3 regions of the Aromatoleum petrolei genome follow, and region 3 is predicted to be linked to each of the others. Evidence: riboswitches for the same ligand, from Rfam matches in the RefSeq annotation. Region 3 holds a riboswitch; each other region holds the start of a gene.
The links. A riboswitch is a leader RNA that binds a small molecule or an ion and turns the genes downstream of it on or off. The one in region 3 is predicted to bind cobalamin.

Region 1: it holds a riboswitch for cobalamin, as region 3 does, so the genes downstream of both, bluB (5,6-dimethylbenzimidazole synthase) here and cobM (precorrin-4 C(11)-methyltransferase) in region 3, are expected to answer to the same signal.
Region 2: it holds a riboswitch for cobalamin, as region 3 does, so the genes downstream of both, cbpA (modified peptide precursor CbpA) here and cobM (precorrin-4 C(11)-methyltransferase) in region 3, are expected to answer to the same signal.

What each region holds. Positions count from the first base shown of each region.
Region 1 covers NZ_CP059560.1:3,751,949-3,754,144, reverse strand. The annotation lists gene pyk (pyruvate kinase) at 1-1,058, shown strand, start outside; cobalamin riboswitch at 1,097-1,301, shown strand; gene bluB (5,6-dimethylbenzimidazole synthase) at 1,347-2,102, shown strand.
Region 2 covers NZ_CP059560.1:5,302,253-5,304,448, reverse strand. The annotation lists gene ToN1_RS24200 (sigma-54-dependent transcriptional regulator) at 1-669, shown strand, start outside; cobalamin riboswitch at 764-953, shown strand; gene cbpA (modified peptide precursor CbpA) at 1,010-1,186, shown strand; gene cbpB (peptide-modifying radical SAM enzyme CbpB) at 1,183-2,196, shown strand, end outside.
Region 3 covers NZ_CP059560.1:2,200,252-2,202,447, forward strand. The annotation lists gene rquA (rhodoquinone biosynthesis methyltransferase RquA) at 1-658, opposite strand, end outside; cobalamin riboswitch at 873-1,094, shown strand; gene cobM (precorrin-4 C(11)-methyltransferase) at 1,239-2,045, shown strand; gene ToN1_RS10075 (sirohydrochlorin chelatase) at 2,045-2,196, shown strand, end outside.

The sequences.
Region 1 (2,196 bases), 1.6 Mb from region 3:
TGGTGGTCAATCGCGTCATCGGTGCCGAGATTCACACCACGGTGAGGGTCGGCGGCGAACTGTCCAACAACAAGGGCATCAACCGCCAGGGCGGTGGCCTCACCGCACCCGCGCTGACCGCGAAGGACATGGACGACATCAAGACCGCCGCCCTGATCGGCGTGGACTTCGTGGCCGTTTCCTTCCCCAAGAGCGCCGCCGACATGTACATGGCGCAGCAACTCCTGCGCGCCGCCGGCAGCGAAGCCCTGCTGATCGCAAAGATCGAGCGCACCGAGGCGGTCGCCAACCTCGACGAGATCCTCGACGCCTCCGACGGCATCATGGTCGCCCGTGGCGACCTCGCGGTCGAGGTGGGCGACGCGGCGGTCCCGGCGCTGCAGAAGAAGATGATCCGCGCCGCACGCGACCGCAACAAGCTGACCATCACCGCCACGCAGATGATGGAATCGATGATCGGCAGCCCCGTGCCGACGCGCGCGGAAGTGTCGGACGTCGCCAATGCGGTGCTGGACGGCACCGACGCCGTGATGCTGTCGGCGGAAACCGCGTCGGGCAAGTATCCGGTCGATGTCGTCGAGGCAATGAGCCGCGTGTGCCTCGAGGCAGAGAAGTCCGCCGAGGTCACGCTCGACCGTGAGGTGCTCGACCGCGTGTTCACGCGTATCGACCAGTCGATCGCGATGGCGGCGATCTGGACCGCCTGGCACCTGAAGGTCAAGGCGATCGCCTCGCTCACGCAGACCGGCTCGACCGCACTGTGGATGAGCCGCCTAAACAGCGGCGTGCCGATCTACGCGTTGACGCCCGAACTGCCCGCGCGCAACCAGATGACGCTGTACCGAGAGGTGTTCCCGCTGCTGATGTCGCAGACGCACCAGGATCGCGACCTGCTGCTGTGGGAAGCCGAACAGATCCTGCTCGACCAGGGGGTCGTCGAGCACGGCGACCTGATCGTGCTGACGATCGGTGAACCGATCGGCGCCTCCGGCGGCACGAACACGCTGAAGATCGTGCGCGTCGGCGAGCACCCCGCCCCGCACCTGAACGAACAATGAGCGTGCAGCGCTCGCGCCGCGACTGCTAGACTGATAGGTTTTCGATGACGCCTCCCGGTGCCCGCGATCCGCGGGAGAATCGGGAATGCGGTGAAGCGGTGCTGCCTGCAGCGCCGCGATTCCGCGACGTGCCCAACGCTGTGAGGGGGACCGCCGCCGCACGATGCCACTGACCCGCGGGTCGGGAAGGCGCGGCGCGGGACGAACCCGAGTCAGAAGACCGGCCGGGAGGCAGAACAGCGGCGGACTGGTCCGTTCGCCGCCCACTGCGCTTCAGAAGGGGAATCGATGAAGACCGCCACGCCCGGCCACCAGGCCCACCACCAGTTCGACGACGCCGAGCGCGCCGCCGTGTATCGCAACATCCTCGCGCGGCGCGACGTGCGCGGACAGTTCCTGCCCGAGCCGGTCGCCGACGACATGCTTGCCCGCATCCTCACCGCCGCACACTTCGCCCCGTCGGTCGGCTTCATGCAGCCGTGGAGCTTCGTCCTTGTCCGCGACCAGGCCGTGAAGCAGCGCGTGCACGACGCCTTCACGCTTGCCAACGCCGAGGCGGCGCAGATGTTCGAGGGCCAGCAGCGCGAAGTGTATTCCGGCCTGCGCCTGCAGGGCATCCTCGAAGCGCCGATCAACCTCTGCATCACCTGCGACCGCGACCGCGCCGGCCCCGTCGTGATCGGCCGCACGCACATCAAGGCGATGGATATCTACAGCTCGGTGTGCGCAGTGCAGAACCTGTGGCTCGCCGCCCGCGCAGAAGGACTGGGCGTCGGCTGGGTGAGCATCTTCCGTCAGTCGGCGATCCGCGAGATCCTGTCGCTGCCCGAGCGCGTCATGCCGGTCGCCTACCTGTGCATCGGCCACGTCAGTCACTTTTTCGATCAGCCTGAACTGCAGACGGCCGGCTGGCGTCAGCGCCTGCCGCTCGACGAGCTGGTGCATTTCGACGGCTGGGGCGGCGAGCACGCGGACGCCGAGTCGCTGCGCGAAGAGCTGCGCGCAGCCCAGGCGCTCGCGGCCCGGGGGCTGCCACCGCTCTGACGTGGCGGCGCGGCGGCGGGTAGTTGCATGCCGTTTCCTTCGCCGGACCCACCGCCGCCCAACAAACGCTAGAATGCGAGCCAATTCGCAACCC
Region 2 (2,196 bases), 2.3 Mb from region 3:
CTCGAACTGGCCGACGGCGGCACCGTGTTTCTCGACGAGGTGGGCGAGATGTCGTCCTACCTGCAGGCCAAGCTGCTGCGCTTCCTCAACGACGGCAGCTTCCGCCGCGTGGGCGGCGACCGCGAGCTGAAAGTGGACGTGCGCGTCATCAGCGCGACCCATCGGCCGCTCGAAGACATGGTCGCCGCAGGCCACTTCCGCCAGGACCTGCTCTTCCGTCTCAACGTCCTGAACCTCCACATGCCGGCGCTACGCGAACGCCCGGGCGACATCCTGCCCCTCGCGCAACTCTTTCTCGCCCGCGCCTGCGCCCAGGCCGGTCGCCCTTCGATGCGACTCGCGCAGGACGCCTGTGCGGCGCTCCTCGCCAACGCGTGGGCGGGCAACATCCGGCAATTGCAGAACGTCATCTTCCGCGCCGTGACCATGGCGGAACGTAGCATCATCACCGCCGACGACCTGGAGCTCGCGCAGTCCGATCGCACGCCGGACATGCCCGTTGAAATCGGCGTGGACACGCTCGAGTCGGCCGTCGCCGATTTCGAGCGCAGGCTGTTGCAGCGCCTGTACCTGGAGTTTCCCTCGACGCGCAGGCTCGCGAAACGCCTGGGCACCTCGCACACGGCGATCGCCGCGCGCCTCAAGCGCTACGGCATCGGGCAGGCTTGATCTCGATGGAATAGGCCCGCCGTCGCGGCCAGTGCGTATCGGGGCTTTCGATCGCATCCGCGAAGACTGTTGACCGGTGCAGCCCGACTAGGCAAAAATTCGGCTTCCTTTCGGTTCGACGAAACGGAACACGGTGCGAATCCGTGGCGGGCCCGCCGCTGTATCCGGGGACGGCCGCTGCCAGGTTGAAGAAACCAGCCACTGACGGGGACAACCCCGGCGGGAAGGCGCAGCGATCCGGCTGATCCGGTAGCCAGAAGACGTGTCGAACCGATCTGGAGCCAAGGCAAGGGCTCCGGCTGACTGCATGCTCAAAGCGTGCCGTGAGCCGGAGCCCTTTTTGTTTTTCTATCTCGAGGAATGGATCATGACCCAAAATGTTCAAACGCAAGCCCAAAGCCAACAGGCAGCCCCGGCGCAGAACGCCGCTCCGACCATCGCCGTCCGCAAGAGCTGCAACCCGGAGGGCATCGGCCTGTCGCACTATGTGCTGATGGACAGGAAGGCCGCCAAGTGACGGCCGCCCTCCCGAGCCGGGCCCTGGCGGGCCCCGCCTTGATCCCGGTGGACATCGGCCACGCAGTCTATGCGGCGGTGACCGACCCCCAGACCGCCTTCTGGGCTTTGGTGGACAAGAGCCGCCTGGCCGAGTCGCTGGCCGATGGTCCGTTGCTGGAGGCCTATCGTGGACAGGCGGAAGCCTTCGGGCGGGAACTGCATGCGCTGCGCTTCGAATTGAAGCCTTCCGGCGTCTATCTCAATCCGACCGAGCGCTGCAATCTCAATTGCACTTATTGCTATCTCCCGGGCAGCCAGCGCAAGTCGGGGCAGCACATGCCGGTCGAAACCCTGGTCGCATCCCTGGGGCGGCTGCGGGAGTATTTCCGCTCGGTCATGCCCGAGGGCAGGAAGCCGCGCGCGATCTTCCACGGCGCCGAGCCGCTGATGAACCAGGCTGCCGTGTTCGCTGCCATCAGCGAATTCGCCGACGATTTCGCCTTCGGGGTACAGACCAACGGCACCCTGCTCGACGATGCCGCGGTCGAATTCCTGACCCGTCGCAATGTGAGCATCGGCCTTTCCCTGGACGGCCCGGTGGCAGACATTACCGATGCCACCCGCCGCACCTGGGGCGGCAAGAGCGTGCACGAGAAGGTGCTGGCCGCGATGGCGAAGTTGAAGGGGTATGGCTCGTGGAGCGTCATCACGACCTGCACCACCGAGAACCTGCCTTATCTGACGTCGATGGTCGAGCTGTTCCATGCGAACGAGGTGCCGACCTGCATGCTCAACACCTTGCGCTGCACGCTGCCCGGGGCGCGGGGGGTGAAGCCGGCGGACGGGGAGATGGCCAAGGCGTTCTTTGCCGCGCTCGACCGCAGCCATGAGTTGTATCGCGAGACGGGGCGCAAGCTGGTGGTGGCCAATTTCGCCAATATCCTGATCGGCATCCTGGCGCCGACGGCGCGACGGCTGATGTGCGACATTTCGCCCTGCGGCGGTGGTCGCGCATTCTTCGCCCTGGCG
Region 3 (2,196 bases):
GACCACCGAACAAGGTGGTCTTTTTCCATTCGAACCCCTCGCCCCGCGGCGAAATCGCAGTGATGTCGACATCGAGTAGCGAAGGGGCGAAAGGCTCGAGCCAGCGGAAGACCTGCGCCATGACGGGACGCAGGGGATGCCAGGGCCGGGTGCGATGGTAATCGACGAACACGATCTTGCCGCCCGGCTCGACCGCCCCGAGGAGGTTGTGCACGATGCACGCCCGCTCGACCGGCGGGACTTCATGCAGCAGGAAGAAGCAGCACACCGCCTCGTGTGACTCGGGTGCGAGGCAATCGGGCCGCGCCAGGTCGCCCTGGCGCACCTCGGCGTGCGTGAGTCCGTCGAGCTTGCGGCGGGCATTCGCAACCTGGATCGGCGCGACGTCGATGACTTCGAGTGCGCCCGTGTCGCCGACACGCTCGGCGAGCAGGCGCGAGAACGGTCCGTAGACACACGCGGCCTGCAACAGGCGCTGACCCGGAGCGAACTCCTCGACCGCTGCGCGCATCAGGCGCCGGGCGTTGCCCCACAGGATGGCGGAAACGACCCATTCCTTGTCCAGCCAGGGCAGGGTGCGATGGCTCAGATAGGCCCAGTGATAGGTGCGCGACAGGTAGGACGGCACGGCACAGGCGTTTGTCGCAGGCTGCATCATGGCGGGATCGGCAGAAATCTGTGTCATGCCCGCCAGCATAACCGGATCCGCTGAAGCGGGGAACGCCGAGTGCATACTCCGGCAGTATTCACGGGGATGCGGACTCCCCGGCATGGGCAGGCGGGGCTGGCTGGCGCTTGCCGCGGCGGCTTCCGTCCGAGGTCGCTGCCCGAGGTCGCAGCACTTGCATCGCGGGATGAATATCGCCTATGCTCCGCGCTGAATTCGATCCGGGTTCCCCTGCGTGCGACCGCGCGCCGGGGTGAAACGGGAAGTCCGGTGACGTCCGGGGACATGCTCCCCCGACCAGTCCGGCGCAGCCCCCGCTGCTGTAAGCCTGACGGATCCGCCACATGCCACTGAGCCTTGCGCTCGGGAAGGCGGCGGAATCCGGTGGAAGGCGAGCCAGAAGACCGGCCCGATCGATTTGGAAGGTTTGTGCCCCGGGGTGTGGGCTTGCCGACTGGAATCCGATCGCGTCCGCTGCGGGCTTCTGCCCGTTCGCGCCGTCTCATCGACCCAGCCTCAAGTTTCGTTTCCGCTTCCCCGGTGCGTGTTCAATGCACTCGCGGGGAGCCGTATGCATTCCAAGTCCCAGCCGGGAACCGTGTGGTTCGTCGGCGCCGGTCCGGGTGATCCGGACCTGATCACCGTGAAGGGCCGCCGCCTGCTCGAACAGGCGGGCGGCATCCTGTTCGCCGGCTCGCTCGTCGATCAGGCGGCGACACTCCACGCCCCCAAAGGCTGCACGATCCGCGACTCGAAGGACATGACGCTCGAGGAGATGAGCGCATGGCTGATCGACGCGGCATCCCGCAGCGAGACCGTCGTGCGGCTGCAGACCGGAGATCCTGGCCTGTACGGAGCGTTGATCGAGATGACGCGGCTGCTCGATGCGGCGGGGGTGCGGTGGAAGGTCGTGCCGGGCGTGTCCTCGGCGCTCGCCTCCGCTGCCGCCGCCGGCGAAACGCTGACGCTGCCGGAAGTCACGCAGACCGTGATCCTCACCCGCGTCGCCGGCCGCACGCCGATGCCGGCGGGCGAGGAGCTCGATGCGCTCGCGGCGCACCGCACGACGTTGTGCATCTTCCTGTCGATCACGCTGCTGCACGAGGTGCAGGACGCGCTACGCCGCGCCGGCTGGCCGGAGGACGCGCCCATCCTCGTCGTGCAGAAGGCGAGCTGGCCGGGCGAGGAGAAGATCGTGCGCGGCACGCTCGCCGACATCAAGAAGAAGTGCCAGGCAGAAAGAATCGCCTCGCAGGCCATGATCATCGCCAGCCCCGCCCTGGGCGCACGCGACTGGCCGGAGATCGCCCGTTCGAAACTCTACGACCCGGCCTTCAGTCACCGCTTCCGCCGGGCCAACGTCACGGAGAACGCATGATGCAAGACACCACGATCCTGCTGGTGGGCCACGGCTCGCGCAATCGCGCGGGCAACGACGAGATCGAACGCTTTGCCGCCGAATGGCGCGCGCGCCGCCCGGAGTGGCGCATCGAGGCCTGCTTCATCGAGTACGCCGACGTGCTGCTCGA